DNA from 3 places in the Enterococcus gilvus ATCC BAA-350 genome. Region 2 is predicted to be linked to each of the others. Evidence: predicted binding sites of a transcription regulator. Region 2 holds the regulator's gene; each other region holds the start of a gene.

Region 1 (6,439 bases), 210 kb from region 2:
AATTGCTTCTGGATGTTGAACCAGATCATACCAATGAACCGACATCCGATTTCGAAACCAGGTCAATTGACGTTTTGCATATCTTCGTGAATGTAATTTTACTTCCTCGATCGCGCTGTCCAATGAACACTCGCCTGAAAAATAGGGGAAGAATTCTTTATAGCCAATTCCCTGTGCCGCCTGAACTTCTGGAGTCTTTGCTAATTGCCTTGCTTCTTCCAACACGCCTTGCTCCACCATTAAATCCACACGTTCATTGATTCGTCGATACAAGCGCGTACGCTCCGTGTTCAAGCCGATCAAAAAGCTGTCATAAAGTTCTTTCGGTTGTTCTTTCGGTTCTAAAATAGAATGGCCCGTCAATTCAAACACTTCCAGTGCTCGAATCATTTTTTTTCGATTATTGTAATGGATTTTTTCCGCAGCCAATGGATCTTTCGCCTGCAGGAGCCTCCACAGGGCTTCATTCCCTTCAGCTTCAGCGATCGCTTCGTATTTTTCTCTTAATGACTCGTCCGTTCGTTCGCCTTCACTTCCAAGTTTGTAGTCCCATAACAACGATTGGATATAAAGTCCTGTTCCGCCGACAACAATGGGGACTTTTCCTCGATCAGTGATTTCTTGAATCACTTCTCTAGCCGCCTGTTGGAAGTCGGCTGCAGAATAGCTTTGGTCTATATCTCGCACATCTATCAAATGGTGCAAAACGCCAGCCTGTTCTTCTAAAGTCACTTTTGCAGTCCCGATATCGAGGCCGCGGTAGACTTGCATGGAATCGCCGCTGATGATCTCTCCGTCAAAACGTTTGGCAAGGTCGATGCTCAAGCTCGTCTTACCAACTGCTGTCGGTCCCACAATTGCAATTACTTTCATTGCTTATACCTGCTTCTCGCACGAATCGCTTTTTCCGGAAAATCAGTGATGATTCCAGCGAGGTTCTTTTCATAACAAGTCATCATCGTCTCGTACAGATTTGGCGTCCACGGACGGATGGTTTTCTCATAGTTTTTGGCGATTTCTGGATTCTGTTTGACCCAATCATAACTAGGATGCAAGCCCTCAATAAAATCAGTATCTAGAACGACTTGGCTTTTTTCTAAGTCATTTTTTTGAATCAGATCATATTGAGCATCCGGTTCAAATTGATGCATGATGTGCAGCGAATCAATATTGAAACTTGCATACCAATACGTAAATGGCCACTCTTTACTAGTCATGACCGCCGATATTTTTTCTTCGATCCCAGGATAATGGAATTTATTTGTTTTGATCTCAATACACAAAAAACCGCGAAAGCGCATTTGCAGCAAGAGGTTCAAGACTTCCTGCAAGGTCGAAATCTTCGTTGCTTGGTATTTTTCATCAAACCAGCTTCCAGCATCTAGTTTTTTTATTTCCTTTAATGTCAACTCACGGATCAAGCCCTTTCCGTCAGTCGTTCGATCAACGCTCTCATCATGAATCACGACTAACTGCTGATCCGCAGTTAATTGAACATCCAGTTCGATCCCGTCTGCACCGGCTCGCACTGCTTCCATAAACGCAGGCAATGTATTCTCTGGATGTGTTCCAGCACTCCCGCGATGAGCAATAATTACTGTCATCTATAGTCACCTCGTCCGTAGTCAACGATCATTTTTCAATAACCTGACATAAGTCTGCTCACGAGTATTCGTGAATGTATTATTGTACGTTAAAATAGCGTAATGGTTGTTTTGTTGAGCGAGATAATTTTTGTTTTTTCTCGTTCAATATTTCTAAAAGTTGTTCAGAGAAGGTCTCCATCACAATCCGCCCGCCTTTATAAGTATAGCCGCCGATTTTGACCGTTTCTTCAGGGGATAAAATAACTTTTCGATGGGAAATATTTTTGAAGAATTCTTCAATTAAATAGTTTGGCAAATAAAAATTATTTTGCGCTGTGAATGAGTTCAAGTAGATAAAGTCATCAATCGTAATGTAGCAATCATCAAATGAATTAAAGGATACATATTCTTGCATCATCACATTGCGCTTTGATAAAACCTCATTGATTTTCTTGTTTAAAAGGTTAATTGTCTCGATTTCTTTGACCTGATGTTCCAGTTCTCTTTCACGAATATGGCGCGAATCAATATATCTAAAAACAAAGTAGACGGCGATCCCCGTCAAGCCTGCCCCGATCAATACACCGATTAGTCCGATTAATGCAATTTCCACATTTGTTCCCTCCCAGTTCCTATTAAGGACTATTTCTTTAAAAACACGTCGCTGTTCACTATGCGATCCCTTTGAAAATTTAAAAAATGAGACGATCGCTTTTAAAGATATAAATAAAAAAAGCTCGTCTAATTTATAACATTTTTCTGTGATATACCATTTTTTGAAGGATACACGATAAAAATAAAATCAACGAATGAATAGTTTGTTCTTTTCGTTATTAATAGTACCATATTTTCGTGTTTCTAGGATAGTTTGATACGTCTTAAAAATCGAAGCCTTCCATTTGACCAAAACTGACCAACGTTGTATACTTTCTTTAAGTTTTAGCAATCCAACCTCGTTTGTGCTAAACTAAATTACGAACACTATTTTTAAGGAGGATTCACTATGAATTTAGTCCCTACAGTCATTGAACAATCATCTCGTGGCGAACGTGCTTACGACATTTATTCTCGTTTATTGAAAGACCGCATCATCATGTTAAGCGGTGAAGTGAACGATGATATGGCGAACACTATTATCGCCCAATTACTTTTCTTGGATGCCCAAGACTCTGAAAAGGATATTTATCTTTACATCAATTCACCAGGTGGTAGCGTATCTGCCGGTTTAGCGATTTTTGACACAATGAATTTTGTCAAAGCCGATGTGCAAACCATTGTACTTGGTATGGCTGCTTCTATGGGAAGCTTCCTGTTGACCGCTGGCGCGAAAGGCAAACGTTTTGCATTGCCAAACGCTGAGATCATGATCCACCAACCTCTTGGTGGTGCGCAAGGACAAGCAACAGAGATTGAAATCGCTGCTCGCCACATTTTGAAGACCCGCGAACGTTTAAACAACATTTTGTCTGAACGTACTGGTCAACCGATCGAAGTCATTGAACGTGACACAGATCGTGATAACTTCATGTCTGCCGACGAAGCAAAAGCTTACGGTTTGATCGATGAAGTAATGGAAAACAGCAGTTCTTTAAGCTAAACACAGAAAACCGAGGAAAATTCCTCGGTTTTTTTGTGTTCTCTATAAAATACTCTCCTATAACCCAACATCTTCAAGGATCAAAAATAAAAGGATGCGGTCTTTCTCCATTGAGCGGCGAGTAATCGCGATCGTATTACAAATGCATTCTGTGTTCAGACAGTCTCCGCAAGTACCTTTCTTTATACAAGGGGTCTTTTCTAACCCTAAACGGTGGGCATTCAATGGCGCCGTGTTTTTGCGAACCATTTCTAAGGTAGTCTCAAGATTCCCATACACTTTTCTCATACTGACAAATGCGATTACTCTATCTGGTCCATACGTTAACGCAGCTACCCTGTTGCCAACACTATCGACGTTTACCAATTCTCCCTCTTCAGAGATCCCGTTGATACTAGTCAAAAAATAATCAGCAGTCAACGCTTGCTTCATCACTTGATGCCGCGCTTCCACCGAATTCGTTTGTTCGCGATCAATCATTTTCTGATCACGCTGATACAACCTTTCAATTATCCCAGATTGTTCCACTGTAATAGAGCCGCCAAGCCCTACTGTCTTGTTCGGATCAATCATATCTAACGCATGATCTGCTGCTTCCTCTAAATTTCGACAAATGATTGGTTGAAATTGTCGGCGCGCTAATTTTTTACTAAGCGTCATTGCTGCAGCCAGATAACGTTCCCGTTGGTACTCTTCCATTGTTCGCACCCCTCTCCTTTAGCTTCTTCTTTATTCTCAAGGAAATTTCTCATAATAACAATAGGATAACGACTTTTTCTAATAAAAAATCACCCAAATTTGGGTGATTTCTTTACTACTTTTGCGAGTAGCCTGTTTGATAATCAATCGTAATGCCTTCTTGCACATTATAAACAAAAAGGTTAAAGGAAATTTGATCATCTTCGATACTTTCCGCCTCCATTTGAATGCCTCGCGCAACCAATTCTTCCCCTTTGAAATAAGGCGTCACCCGATAACGGACATGGTGATTGGTTTTACGTATATAATTTCCGATTTCCTTTTCGTGATCGTTCATCCCAGGGTCATTCAGTGAAGCTGTTCCCGTCATCAAGTTTTTAAGATTGTTATTTTCTCCTGAAAATTGATAGGCGATCAAATGGGCTCGATTATACAAAGGCTCATCGTTGTAAAATTTTTGATGCCAGCCGGTCGGTTTGACAAATAAGCGTTCCCGTTCTTGGTGGGGCATCAATTCTTTTCCTAACATCGCATTTGCAACGCCAACTCGATTCAACGCGTCGAGATCAGAAAAGCTTGTCCAAGTACGCTGCTCAAGAGAAAGATCCTTTTTAGAAAAATCAGGTTGGTTATGATTTATCTCAATTGTTTGATGCTCACCGTCATACTCAGGAATCTCTGATAACTGACTTATAGCGACTTCCTTGTTTGAATTTCCTGATTGGCTTTCCGGTGCTATCTGGGAATAAAGTCCATATATCCCGGCCAACGCAATGACGATTGCGGAAATAATTTTTGGTGCTTGCTTCTTTGCTGCGATGGTTCTCAACTCCTACTTTCTACTATTAGTGTCTCCCATCACACGAATCTCTTTAGTTCGTTTGTTTCCAAATTTCCTTGATTGCCGGTACATTGCCGAGTTCGGTTAAATTACTTGGCATAATAACAGTATTGCCATTGTTTTCAACAACGTGCTTGAAGGCTTCGATCCCCAAGTAGGCAATCATTTCATCCGTCAAATTACTTTCTGCAATGGCTTTATTGATTTCTCTGATTCGAGAAGTTTCCGCTTCGGTGATCTTTTCAATCCGTTCCGCCTCTGCTGCTGCATCGATTTTCGTCCGTTCGGCGCGGGCATCTGCATCGATTTTAGTTTGTCTTGCTCGAGCTTCCGCATCGATCTGCATTTCAGAGGATTTTGCTTCAGACTCTAAAATCACAGACTGTTTTTTCCCTTCCGAAATGGTGATCAAGGATTCTTTGTCTCGACTAGCAGTAATTAACTTATTCATCGAATTGATGATCTCGTTGGAAACCGAAATCTCTCCGATATTGATCCGATCTATGGATAAGCCATAACCGGCCGTAATGTCCTTCACACTCTCGTAAAGATTAACATTGATTTCTTCTGTGCCGTTTAATACCTCGTTCAGTTCCATTTTACCAATGATGCCTCGTAAATTGGATTGGCAATCTTGGATCATAGACGTGACAGAATCTTCATTATCATACACAAAAGCCCGTGCATCTGTCACGTGATATTTTATCGCTTCATCGATCTCTACGATTACATTGTCTCGAGTAATCACACTTTGCGGTTCGATCTGAATAGGCGTTTGCTTTAATGACACACGACGGCGCACAACATATAAAATAGGGATCAGAAAATGCAGTCCCGGGTCGATTGTTTTTACATACTTCCCAAAGCTTTCTACGACCTTGACTTCCCCTTGCTGAACAATGACTACCAACTGACTAATGATAAACAAAACGACGACAGCTATGATTATAAATAAGATAATATTAACGATGAACAAGATAATTCACATCACTTTCTTCTAAATTATTATTGATGACAACAAGCAATTCACGACTGGTAAAATCAATGACCTCCAACATGTCGCCTATCTCTGGAGGCCCGTTTACTACTTTAAAATCATACCAACTGCCTAGAATTCGGATTGTTCCAATAACACTTGTTCCCTTGCTGCGAAAACATTTCCCCATGGTCTTTTGCATCTGATAATCCACACTCTCTCAACCCCTTTTTATTAGCTTCTTTTGATTATACCAAAAAGTTGCCAAAAGAAATTTTTCTTTCGTTCATATTGCTTTACACTTCTTGCCTATTTTTTTACACTTATGCAAGAAAGAGAGGTAACGATATGGAAGCAACAAAAAAACAATGGTGGGGACTTCTGATAATCCCTTTGGAATTATTGATAGGCGACTACCTTTTTCCGCTCCTTCATCTTGATAAGGACCCAAAAATTTCTTTGTTAAGTTCAACTGGTTTATTTCTAGCAGGTTTTCTGATTATGATTTACTTATTTCATGATTTTCTAAAGGAACAGTGGCAACTATATCGTCATAGACTTTTTCTTAAATTGCTGTTGAGTATCGTCTTAGTCGCGATCGCTTTCTTTATACTCAGTTTCGTACGCAGAATGATTCCTAGTGAACTTCTTCAGCTTCGCAGTTCAGAGAACACTTCTGGGCAAACACTCAGTGCTGGTTGGGCCGTCTTGGCCGCTGTCTCACCGTTTATTGCTCCTTT
Region 2 (6,439 bases):
TGTGATGCGTAATTATGGCGTCAATCGGATATCTATGGGCGTCCAAACGTTTGATGATCGTTTACTTAAAAAAATTGGCCGTAAGCATAATGCGCAAGACGTGCACGATACCATTCAACTTTTAGAAAAAAAGGATTTTAGAAATGTAACGATTGATTTGATTTATGCGTTGCCAGGTCAAAGTTTAGAAAGTTTCCGCGATACCGTGGAGCGGGCTTTGGCTTTAGATCTGCCGCATTACGCACTTTATTCCCTGATTTTAGAAAATCAAACGATGTTCATGAATTGGGTGCGACGAGGAAAAATGCATTTGCCTGAACAAGAAGTAGAGGCCCAAATGTATGCTGAAACAATTGAAGCAATGGAGAAAGCTGGACGAATGCAATATGAGATCAGTAATTTTGCTAAGCCAGGATTTGAGAGCAAGCATAATTTAGTTTACTGGAATAATCAAAATTACTTTGGGATCGGGGCAGGCGCGAGCGGCTACTTAGAAAATCGACGCTATAAAAATCGCGGACCGATACAACATTACCTGAAGTCTTTGAATGACGATCGTCTTCCAATTCTTGAAGAGGAATACTTATCTGAACGAGAGCAAATTGAAGAAGAAATGTTCTTGGGCTTAAGAAAAATTTTAGGAGTTGAAAAGGCGGTTTTTGAAGCCCGTTTTAAGCAGTCAATAATGGATGTTTATGGTGACGTGCTTGAAAAATTAAAGCAGCAAAAGCTCATTATAGAGACCGATACCAGCATCCATCTGACCAAGGCAGGATTGTTTAGAGGAAACGATGTTTTTGAAGAATTTTTATTGAATAAAAACGATTAGCACTCTCTGTTGCAGAGTGCTAATTTTTTGTTTTTTTCACTTGACTTCTATAGGAGATGTGGTATATTAATAATCGAGTTAGCACTTAAAAAGAAAGAGTGCTAACTAAAGGATGAGATGAATGTTAACGGAAAGACAAAAACTGATTCTCAGCTTGATCATCCAAAACTTTACCCATACGGGACAACCAGTTGGGTCGAAAAGTTTAATGGAAGAAGGCGTAAAAGCAAGTTCCGCGACTATCCGTAACGACATGAAGACCTTAGAAGAATTAGGCTTGCTAGAAAAGACTCATTCCTCATCAGGAAGGATTCCTTCAGCTCTGGGGTATCGCTATTATGTGGATCATCTACTAACGCCGATAAAGGTGAGTAATCAAGAAGCAGATCAAATTCGCAGTTCGTTAAAGAAAGATATTCATGAGATCGATGATATTATTCAACAATCCGCAAGAATACTTTCGCAGGTTACCAGCTATACGGCATTTTCACTCGGCCCTGAAATGAAAGATCGGACGTTAACAGGATTTAGGATCGTTCCATTGAATGATCGCCAAATTTTAGCAATCATCGTTACTGACAAAGGGAACGTTGAAAGCCAAGTTTTTCGTATTCCTGAGAATGTTGACAGTCAGGACTTGGAGAAGATGGTTCGAATCATCAATGATCGTTTAGTGGGACAGCCTTTAATGAGTGTCTATCAGAAATTGCGAACAGAGATTCCAATGATTTTACATCGCTATTTTCAAACCACTGATGGCATCAGACATTTGTTCGATGTGATTTTAAATGAGGCGTTTGAAGATAAAGTCTTTGTTAGTGGGCGAATGAATATTTTAAATTTCAATCCCGATCAGGACTTCGATCATGTAAAGTCAATGTATTCACTGATGCAGAATTCGGATGAATTGACACAATTATTGCTTCCCTCAGATGACAATATCCATGTACGGATCGGTACGGAGTTAGGCAATGATTTGTTTGATCATTTAAGTATGATCCAAGCAAATTATGAAATTCGCGGGCATGGCCGAGGAACGATCGCATTGTTAGGCCCGACCTCGATGCCGTATTCAAAAATCTTCGGATTATTGGATGTATTCCGATACGAGTTGACAAATGCATTGGATGATTATTATCGTTCTTTGGATTTATATCACTAGAAACGATTCCTAAAAAGAAAGGAAGTACGCGTAGTGGCAAAAGAAAAGAAACATGAAGTTGAAGAAGAAGTTGAAGCGGAAGAAACAATGGAAACTGAAGAAATCGATATCCCAGAAGTTTCTGAAGTAGAAGACTTAACAAACAAGTTCAGTGAAATGGAAGATAAATTCTTGCGAGCTCGTGCTGAGATTGCAAATATGTCTAACCGTAACAAAAATGAGCGGGAACAGTTAATCCGTTACCGTTCGCAGGATCTTGGGAAAAAATTATTACCAGCGATCGACAATTTGGAGAGAGCCTTAGCAACGGAAGTGACAGATGATCAAAGTGCCAGCCTGAAAAAAGGGGTAGAAATGGTACTTGAGAGTTTGACCGTTGCATTGAAAGAAGAGGGGATCACAGAGATCAAAGCTGAAGGTGAAACCTTCGACCCGAATCTTCATCAAGCGGTTCAAACAGTTCCAGCAGAAGACGACGTAGCACCCGAAACGATCGTCAATGTTTTACAAAAAGGGTATCAACTACACGACCGAGTATTGCGTCCCGCAATGGTCGTTGTCGCTCAATAAAGTATTCTACTATTTATTAGTAAATTTAAAAGATAAATGAAAAGGAGATTTTCAATTATGAGTAAAATTATCGGTATTGACTTAGGTACAACAAACTCCGCAGTAGCTGTTTTAGAAGGCGGAGAAGCTAAAATCATTACAAATCCAGAAGGAAACCGCACAACACCATCTGTTGTCTCATTCAAAAATGGTGAGATCCAAGTAGGTGAAGTCGCAAAACGTCAAGCAGTTACAAACCCAGATACAATTTCATCAATCAAACGCCATATGGGTGAAGCTGGATACAAAGTAGAAGCAGACGGAAAATCATATACTCCACAAGAAATCTCTGCAATGGTATTGCAATATATCAAAGGATTTGCAGAAGATTACCTAGGCGAAAAAGTTGAAAAAGCCGTTATCACAGTTCCTGCTTACTTCAATGACTCTCAACGTCAAGCAACAAAAGACGCTGGTAAAATTGCTGGTTTAGAAGTTGAACGTATCGTGAATGAACCAACTGCTGCAGCATTGGCTTACGGTTTGGACAAAACAGACAAGGATGAAAAAATCTTAGTATTTGACCTTGGTGGTGGTACGTTCGACGTATCAATCCTTGAATTGGGCGACGGTGTCTTTGACGTATTATCTACAGCAGGAGACAACGCTCTTGGTGGGGATGACTTCGATAACAAGATCATCGATTACTTAGTTGCTGATTTCAAACAAGCAAACGGCATTGATCTATCTAAAGACAAAATGGCTATGCAACGTTTGAAAGATGCTGCTGAAAAAGCGAAAAAAGATTTATCAGGTGTCAGCTCAACACAAATCAGCTTACCGTTTATCACAGCCGGCGATGCTGGTCCGTTGCACTTAGAAACAACACTTTCTCGTGCAAAATTTGATGAAATTACGGCTGATCTAGTTGAACGTACGAAAGCACCTGTTCGTCAAGCCTTAAAAGATGCTGGTCTTTCTCAATCAGAAGTCGACGAAGTTATCTTAGTCGGTGGTTCAACTCGTATTCCAGCAGTTGTAGAAGCTGTTCGTAAAGAAACAGGTAAAGAACCAAACAAATCAGTTAACCCAGATGAAGTAGTAGCAATGGGTGCTGCGATCCAAGGTGGGGTCATCACTGGTGATGTGAAAGATGTTGTATTACTAGACGTAACACCATTATCATTGGGTATCGAAACAATGGGCGGCGTGTTCACGAAATTGATCGACCGAAATACGACGATCCCAACAAGTAAATCACAAGTATTCTCAACAGCTGCTGACAACCAACCTGCAGTAGACATCCATGTCTTGCAAGGTGAACGTCCAATGGCTGCTGATAACAAAACATTAGGTCGTTTCCAATTGACAGATATTCCAGCTGCACCTCGTGGAATTCCTCAAATCGAAGTAACGTTTGATATTGACAAAAACGGTATCGTAAACGTTTCTGCGAAAGACCTAGGAACACAAAAAGAACAAAAAATCACGATCAAATCTTCATCAGGTTTGTCTGACGATGAAATCGATCGTATGGTGAAAGACGCAGAAGCAAATGCGGATGCTGATAAAGCTCGTAAAGAAGAAGTGGACCTACGTAATGATGTAGATGCTTTACTATTCTCTGTTGATAAAACATTGAAAGAATTAGAAGGCAAAGTAGATGCAGACGAAGTGAAAAAAGCAGAAGACGCGCGCGATGAACTAAAAGCAGCGGTCGAAGCAAATGACATCGAATTGATGAAAGAAAAACGCGATGCATTGAACGAAATCGTACAAAACTTAACAGTTAAACTTTACGAACAAGCGGCACAACAACAAGCAGATGCTGATCCAAACGCAGCTCAAGGCGGCGCGGATGATGTCGTAGATGCTGATTTTGAAGAAGTTAACGATGACGACAAATAATTGATTCGTTGATAAAGGCCAAAGTCATCGCTTTGGCCTTTTTTCTTTCAAGATTGGCAAGTCCGTTAGAAAAACGTTAAGAAACGTATCGTATCGATTTTTAGTGTGATACAATACTAACGATTCTATGAAATTATGGAGGGAAGCCAATGGCTACAAAACGGGATTATTACGAAGTCCTTGGGGTACAAAAAGGTGCTTCGGATGATGAAATAAAAAAAGCATATCGTAAGCTTTCCAAGCAATACCATCCGGATATCAATAAAGAAGCCGATGCTGAGGAAAAGTTTAAAGAGATTTCTGAAGCTTATGAGATTTTAAGCGATCCGCAAAAACGTGCGGCATACGATCAATACGGCCATGCGGGAACAGATCCAAATTTTGGAGCTGGAGGAGCAGGCGGTTTTGGCGGTGCTGGTGGTTTCGGAGGAGCAGGCGGTTTTGGATTTGAGGATATTTTTGAATCTTTCTTTGGTGGTGGCGGCGGACGTCAAGCAGATCCTAAAGCACCAAGACAAGGGGCAGATTTACAATATTCAATCAACCTTGAATTCGAAGAAGCTATTTTCGGTGTGGAAAAAGACATTAAATACAACCGTGAAGAAACGTGTCATACGTGTCACGGAAATGGGGCAAAACCTGGCACGCAACCAGAAGTTTGTCATAAATGTCATGGTTCTGGTTCAATTAACGTTGAACACCAAACACCACTTGGACGTGTAATGAGCCGTCAAACATGTGATGTGTGTCATGGAACAGGGAAAGAAATCAAAGATCCTTGTCCAACGTGTCATGGTTCCGGTCATGAGAAGCGTCCTCATACAGTCAAGGTAAAAGTACCTGCCGGTGTGGAAGACGGCCAACAAATGCGATTAGCGGATCAAGGCGAAGCTGGAGTAAATGGTGGACCATACGGAGATTTGTATGTTGTCTTTAAAGTGAAACAAAGTGACATCTTCGACCGTGATGGCGGAGAAATTTACTACACCTTGCCGTTGAGTTTTGTCCAAGCGGCTCTAGGGGATGAAGTCAATGTCCCTACCGTTCATGGAGATGTTAAATTGAAAGTACCTGCGGGCACACAAACAGGTGCTAAATTTAGACTCCGCGGAAAAGGCGCTCCGAGACTTCGTGGAAATACGAATGGCGATCAACAAGTAACGGTGAAAATCATTACACCTAAAAACTTGAATGAGAAGCAGCGTGATGCGCTACGTGCATTTGCTGAAGCAGGCGGGCAAACAGTAAGCGAACAAAAAGAAGAAGGTTTCTTTGGCAAAGTGAAAGATGCCTTTGGTGGAAAAAAATAAGTTTAGAGGCTTAATCAATTCAGTATTGATTAGGCCTCTTTTTTCTTTTATCCTTAATGAAAAGAGAAAATGTGTTTAAGGGAGGTTCGCATGGATAAATTGGACAAGCTGTTTGATCGAATGACCAAAGATATGGTGTACTATTTTATTGCTGGAGGACTTGCTGAACCGGACGGTCTTATTCGCACGGTAGAATTCTTTTTAAACTTTGTTGATAAAGGAAGGCTCAGTGGGAAATTGCTAGATGAAGAACTCGTTAAAGAAGCTTTGATCCATCATTTGCCGAACCATATGCCGCTATATATCGATGAAAGTTTTTATGCTTATCAAATGCTGCTAGACCTTTATTACGCATTGTATAATGAAAGAATTATTACCAAAGAGGAATGTAAAGAAATGCAATACGTTATTTATCTCAATAAAACAGCGTTTCTATCTCGTATGAGCAACCCTAACTATTGGTCAAAAAACAAATTGGCAGTCATGGATGAATGGCGTGAAGGAAATTTTGATATTGAAGAGCCTTACAATTTAGATAATTATAATATAGATGAAACGGTAAAAAAAGAAGTTCCGAACAATATCTTAGAGTTTCCCAGACAAAGTGCTGCTGTTAAAACACAAACTAGTTATGTCGTACGTGTGGATCTCAAAGGGTATCGACCTCGAATCTGGCGACGC
Region 3 (6,439 bases), 1.1 Mb from region 2:
GGATCATTATGGCAATGGCTACGCCTGTGACCACATTAAAGATCATGGACATCATGCGGACAGGCAACCCATCCACTGCGGCGATGTCTTCGTCGAAGGTCAACACGTACATCGGACGTTTGAATAATAGGAACAAAATACCTACCAACACAAATAAAATCCCTAAAAAGACGACTTGCTGCCAAGTGATCGTAACGATCGAACCAAACAGATACGACTGTATGCTGACTGCCGAACTCCCCGGAGCCAGACTCATCAATACTAAGGCTACTGCCAAACCAGCCGCCATTAAAATCGCAATCGATATTTCCGAATAGGAGCTGTACATATTTTGCAAATACTCCATGATGATCGCTGCGACGACTACGACTAACAAGGTCGTCCCGGTCGGGTTCAAATTCAAGAAGAACCCTAAGGCGACACCTGCCAACGAAACATGAGACAGGGTATCTGCCATCAGTGATTGGCGGCGAATGACTAGGAAGACACCCAGCATTGGGGCAATTCCTGCAATAAAGATCGCGGCTAGAAAAGCCCGTCTCATGAACTCATATGAAAGCAACGCCATTTTGAATTCTCCTTTCGCACCAATCGAATATGACGATCCATGTATTTTTTTGTATCTTCATGATCGTGGGTGATCATAAGAATGCTTTTGCCATGCGCGTGGGCGCTGTGGCGCAGCAATTCATAAAAAGCATTGCGCGATTTCTCATCCATTCCCGTAGTCGGTTCATCCAAAATCAGCAAATCGGGATTTTTAGCGAACAAACGCGCCAAGCTGATGCGCTGTTTTTGCCCACCAGACAATTCTCCGACTTTTTTGTGGCGCATATTCCACATATCGACGGATTCTAGTGCCTTTTGCACATGCTCGTGATCTCGAGGAGAGAGTTTTTTAAACCATTTTCCTTGCGGATAACGCCCGGATTCTACTAATTCCAAAACAGTGCTGGGAAATCCTGCGTTGAAGGAAGCGACCTGTTGCGGAATATAGCCGATACTCAATTTTTTCCCTTGGGAATTTTTTTTCGCAATGGTTACTTTTCCACTGCTGGGTTTTAACAACCCCAATGTCGCTTTGATCAATGTCGATTTTGCGGCACCATTTTCTCCAGTTAAAATGACAAACTCACCGGGGTCTACATGGTAAGAAACGTTTTCCAATACCGGTTCGTTGTCATAATAAAATGAAAGATCTTCTACCTGGATATACGACATTTTTTTCGCCCCTTTTTCCTATAAATGACTCGCTTTTCCAAAAAAACGGAAAGCTTCTATTTAATACTTTCTTTTAATGCCTCTAAGTTCTCTCTCATGACAGAAACGTAATTTTCCCCGTTTTTGAGTTGTTTGTCCGTCAAGCTTTCCAGCGGATTCAAGACTTCCAGCTTCACACCGGTCTCTTTGGATAAGGTTTCTGCCACTTTTGAAGAGGCATTTTCTTCAAAATAGATGACCTTGACGTCATGATCCTCTACATAATGTTTCAATTCACTCAAGCGGCTCGGAGACGGTTCTTGGTCTGGAGAAATTCCAGCGATGGCTTCTTGCGTCAGCCCATACTGATTGGCCAAGTAGCCAAAAGCCGCGTGTTGTGTCACGAATGTTTTGTTTTTCGCCTCTTTGAATGCGGACTGATAGTCTGCATCTAAGGCTTTCAATTCTTCGATATACTTAGAGGCATTTTTCTCAAAAGCTGCTTTGTCCTCTGGGTATTTTTTACTTAACTGATCGCGGATCGTTTCCACTTCTTTGATCGCTAACGCTGGGTCCAGCCAGACATGGGGATCTAGATCATGGGAATGCCCATGTTCGTCGTGCTCGTCGGAGTCATGATCGTGTGTATCTTCATGGTCATGCGCTGTCCCTTCCATCAGTTTGATGTCCTTCGACGCTTGGATAATTTCAGTCTTCTTCGTATCGACCGTATCTGTCAGGTTCTTCGTCCACGTTTCCAATTCTGGGCTGTTGTAAACAAATACATCTGAATCAGAGATCTTAGCCAAATCTTTCGCTGACGGCTCAAAGTCATGGGGTTCTGTACCGGCGGGGATCAACAATTCCACCTCGCCTTTATTTCCTACGACCTGCTTCGTAAATTCATACATTGGATAGAACGTCGTCATGACTTGCAGTTTTCCTTCTGATGACGCTTCTTTTTTCTCTTGACTGCCGCATGCAGTCAGCAAAATTGATAGTACCACAGTTCCTAATAAAAGTAGTCCTTTTTGCATCTTCATCTATTGAAACACCTTCTCTTTACTTTTTAAGACAAGAATCAATTTACCAAATGTTTTTCTATCCGTCAACACAAATCGTAAAATTTACGATTTACTACATAAAAACGCTGATAAACCGTAATACAAATGAGGTTTTGTTCATATGAAAAAGGACACCTGTATCCGGTTCATTTGTGATTTCCCGTTATTTAATCCTTGCTTATCGAGAAGAAGCCAAAAAAAATAGACCCCTGAGGATCTACTTCAGCGTGCGAACGAGATACACTTCGTCGCAAAACCCTTTTAATGCATTCAACACATGCTTGGCCCGCGAATATTTATGACATAGTGCATAGACCGTTGGGCCGCTGCCGCTCATCATCGCCGCGTCGGCACCATACTTCAGCATTCGATCTTTTAATTGTTGGATCACCGGATGCTTTTTGATGGTTACAACCTCCATCGAATTGCCTAGATTCTCAGTCATTTTCTGATAATCATTTTCTTCAATGGCAGATACCAGCGCCTCGATGTCTGGATGATACAGATCCTCCATGACGATCTTGGCAAAAATCGTACGCGTCGAAACGCTCATTCGCGGCTTGACCACCACTACCCAGCATTGAGGCATTGGTGCGATCGGGGTCACCTTTTCACCAAATCCTTCTACTAAAGAAGTCTGCCCATACACGCAATAAGGCACGTCGGACCCAACTTCTGCTCCAAGAGCCGCTAATTCCTCAATTGAGAGCCCCAAGTTCCAAAGGCGATTGACCGCTCGCAAAGCCGCCGCCGAATCCGTTGATCCGCCACCTAAACCAGCCGCTACTGGAATTTCCTTATGGATTTTGACCCGCAGTCCTTTATCTATGTTAAAACGCTCTTTGACCAGCTCCAGCGCTTCATAAACGTGGTTCTTTTTATCCGTGGGTAAAAAAGCCTTATTGGTCTCAATGATAATTTTATTTTCGGGAATCTCTTCCAAATACAAACGATCCGCTAGATCAATACTTGCCATGACCATCGCCAATTCATGCAAGCCATCCGGTCGTTTGCCTAAAATATCGAGGCCCAAATTGATCTTCGCTGGGGCCTTCTCCATAATCTCCATTTTCTCACCCGTTCAAATTTTTCACTAGACGATTCTATCATAGCCCATAGTAAATGTATAGATAATTCATTCTAGCATAGGCGCTTTAAATAAGTTGAATATTTTCACCTGAGGCTTTACCATGAAAGAAGGAGCTACTTTCAAAACTCAACAAGAGGATTATCCGCGACATGTTCCAGATTTTTAGCACACGTTCGATTGCCGTATGAAACAAGGCTATGACAAATGAGGAGGAATACTGTATGAATCTATTACCGAAAAATGACTGGTTGGATGGAGAAGATTTGGTTGGCAAACTGGTGAACACCTTTTGGGATGATCGCAAAATGAGTGTGGATATTCGCGACATGGATGACCACTATGAAGTAAAAGCGGATCTCCCTGGTTTTGAGAAATCAGAAATAGCGATTCATTACAACAATGACATTCTTTCAATCGACGCAGAACATTCTACCGAAAACGAAGTGAAGGATGATGGTCGTTTTGTTCGCAGAGAACGTGCCACTAGTGCGTACCATCGCCAATTCGCTGTCCCGGACATCGCCGACGAAGAGATCCGTGCGACCTTTGAAAATGGGGTCCTGACGTTGACCTTGCCGAAAGAAAACTACGAAGAGAAAAAAGGCAAAGCGATCACGATCGATTAATTTCTGCATACAAAAAATACGAGCGCGCTTTCGCGGCTCGTATTTTTATACTTCGATCATTTCTTCTGAGATCGTAGCACCCTTATTCTTTCCTCTACCGATCAAAAATAATAATTGCAAGGCGGAAAACAGGAAGCTGCTGTCTTTCATGTAGGCAAAATACCTTGGGCGCCATTGATCCACGTAGACATTTTTTTCCTCTGCTACCTGTTGGAAGGCGTAAATCGAGTGACCGTATTTATAAATCAAATTCATGATCCGCTCTCCTAAAAAGGCAAAGGACGTCTCGCCCACTTTTGCTAACGGAGCCATGCCTTGATAGACTTCTGTGTAGCCTTGTTTTTTCAGCTCATCCATCAAATGCAGCTTCAAGAACGTCGGCAGCTCATTCGGTACGTCATTTCGGAAACGCAAAAGATCAAAGGAAGCCTGTGCACCGTTGATCGGCTGTTCAGTAATGAAGCCGACGACCCGGTTTTGCGGATCACGTGCGATCCCTACATTGCTTGTTTTGATATAACTGCGGTCAAAACGTCCAACGGAGAAGCATTTCTCTTTTTCTCCATTTAACCATTCATCAGAAATTTCCTCTAACTCATCGAAAACTTCTTCCGGCAGCTTTTCAAAGTAAATGAACTGGTACCCCTCATTGGTCAACCGTTTGAATTCAAAGCGATCCGAGAAAACATCTAGCTTGTGCCGCGTAAAGTCCGTCACACCTGTTTCGCCGATCTTATCAAAATGGAAGCCAAGGTCATGCAAAAGCAGCACGTATTCTTCAGAGATCTTATAAAACGCCAACTGGTAGCCCAATCGATCCGCGTGCTCCATAAACGCAAACGTCGCGGCCTGCCATTTTTCAGGATTCCCCACAGGATCACCTAACACAAAACACTTATTCGCCCGGGTTTGAAAGCCGAAAATAATTTGATCATTGCCATTTTCCTGATAATAAAAATACTGATACCCTGAAACGCGCAAGTAGTGACTAGCAGGTGTGCCGCCATACCGGTTGATTAAATAATTGAATCGTTTTTCATCCCAGGCAACACCTAATTTTGTCTCACTTTGTGTTAAATAGTGGTACAAAATCGCCAAACACAAGATCGATAGAATCAAGCCGATCAGCCCCGAGAACCAAATATCCCCTGAAGGAAAGGCAAAATACTTCGTCGACAAGCGTTCGGTGCTCCAAAGCTGCCCACTGTGATAGCCTGCTACTGCGTAGAAAATAAACAACAGGCCGAACAAAATCCCGTCAAACAGCAAGGCGCCCCAAGAATAAACAAAACGTTCCTTGTAAAACTCTTTCCGAGACATCCAAACAATCAGCAAAATCACTACGTAAACAACGATCAGTCGAATCGAGGCTGTCCGTGCTACCGTATTGACGATGCCAAAAATCAATAGCAAGATCGTCGGCCAGAAAGCACGCTTGACCTTTTGCGAGATGCCTCGCGCAAAGCCTAAGAGTAAAAAGCCGACCAGCAGATTCAACGTTTGATCTAGAAAATCGAATGAAAAAGGCAGCAACACCTGAAACAAGCGATTGATGTTGGAGAGATTGGTCAGTGTCGACAATAGAATCATCATTATTCCGGCAAAATACACCGCCGTTACCATGACAACATGCGCGATTTTTTGCGAAAGAACACGTGGCAGATTATCAAAATAGCGATTCATTTTAACACTGGTATTGGTCAAAAAGAGAACGATCCCTGTGAGAAACGGAACCAAATAATAAAAGATCCGGTAAAACAAGATCCACACGACCGCCGTGCTTTGATCCAGTCCCAAATGCCCCAGACCTAAGATCATCATCACGTCAAAGGTTCCTGCACCTCCCGGAACCATCGTCAGCATCCCTAAGCCAGTAGCGATCACAAACATCGGGTAAACTTCCCCGATCGCGATGCGTACCCCCATCAGATAACCCACGAGTAAGAAGACTGCCAAAGCCCCCAGCCATTGCCCCAAAGACGCTAGATACAATTCAAAAATCTGTTTTACTCGAAATTCTTTAAAAATCGTTCGCCGACGTCCATAGACAAAGCCGAAAAGCAGCGGCGCAAACGCCCCGCCCGCAAGCAGCCAAAAGCGATAGCGAACAAAAGCATTCTCTGTTCTTAGGAAAATCAGATCCAGCGAGGTGATGAGGGCCATGATCGAAAGTCCCGCCAACATAAAGAGCGCGATCTTGGAGATCACCGCTAGGACCTTTTTCTTTTCCATCCCCTTGCCATAGAAGCTTGACCTTAGGCTCACTCCGACGACCCCGCCAAAGCCTGCCAAGTTATTGATCGTATTCGTGGTCCATGCAGACACGAACCACTCTTTGCGGTTCATTCGCGGCCGCCCCGTTGCTTCGAGAGTCGTGATAGCCACATGATCGTATAAGAGCATAGGCAGGACTCCGCACAGTCCAATACCTAACATGCTTAATAATGTTAGTTGATCTT

Evidence for each region. Region 2 encodes HrcA, which represses chaperone genes, less so after heat shock. Its sites were predicted from a motif close to TTAGCACTCNNNNNNNNNGAGTGCTAA; they were not measured.
Region 1: a site for HrcA is predicted at 2,526-2,552, ahead of clpP (ATP-dependent Clp endopeptidase proteolytic subunit ClpP). Genes of this name have one in related genera too.
Region 3: a site for HrcA is predicted at 3,517-3,543, ahead of I592_RS00970 (Hsp20/alpha crystallin family protein). Genes of this name have one in related genera too.

The regions. Positions count from the first base shown of each region.
Region 1 is NZ_ASWH01000001.1:1,121,514-1,127,952, reverse strand. Features, by position in the region: gene miaA (tRNA (adenosine(37)-N6)-dimethylallyltransferase MiaA) at 1-873, opposite strand, end outside; gene I592_RS05635 (glycerophosphodiester phosphodiesterase) at 870-1,604, opposite strand; gene I592_RS05630 (hypothetical protein) at 1,684-2,199, opposite strand; gene clpP (ATP-dependent Clp endopeptidase proteolytic subunit ClpP) at 2,590-3,183, shown strand; gene I592_RS05620 (lactate utilization protein) at 3,241-3,882, opposite strand; gene I592_RS05615 (DNA/RNA non-specific endonuclease) at 3,998-4,621, opposite strand; gene I592_RS05610 (SPFH domain-containing protein) at 4,755-5,699, opposite strand; gene I592_RS05605 (hypothetical protein) at 5,686-5,901, opposite strand; gene I592_RS05600 (CPBP family intramembrane glutamic endopeptidase) at 6,048-6,439, shown strand, end outside.
Region 2 is NZ_ASWH01000001.1:1,329,015-1,335,453, forward strand. Features, by position in the region: gene hemW (radical SAM family heme chaperone HemW) at 1-829, shown strand, start outside; gene hrcA (heat-inducible transcriptional repressor HrcA) at 951-1,991, shown strand; gene grpE (nucleotide exchange factor GrpE) at 2,025-2,561, shown strand; gene dnaK (molecular chaperone DnaK) at 2,619-4,448, shown strand; gene dnaJ (molecular chaperone DnaJ) at 4,598-5,758, shown strand; gene I592_RS06620 (plasmid pRiA4b ORF-3 family protein) at 5,849-6,439, shown strand, end outside.
Region 3 is NZ_ASWH01000001.1:195,798-202,236, reverse strand. Features, by position in the region: gene I592_RS00990 (metal ABC transporter permease) at 1-568, opposite strand, end outside; gene I592_RS00985 (metal ABC transporter ATP-binding protein) at 541-1,221, opposite strand; gene I592_RS00980 (metal ABC transporter substrate-binding protein) at 1,278-2,243, opposite strand; gene ispE (4-(cytidine 5'-diphospho)-2-C-methyl-D-erythritol kinase) at 2,482-3,333, opposite strand; gene I592_RS00970 (Hsp20/alpha crystallin family protein) at 3,576-3,980, shown strand; gene mprF (bifunctional lysylphosphatidylglycerol flippase/synthetase MprF) at 4,026-6,439, opposite strand, start outside.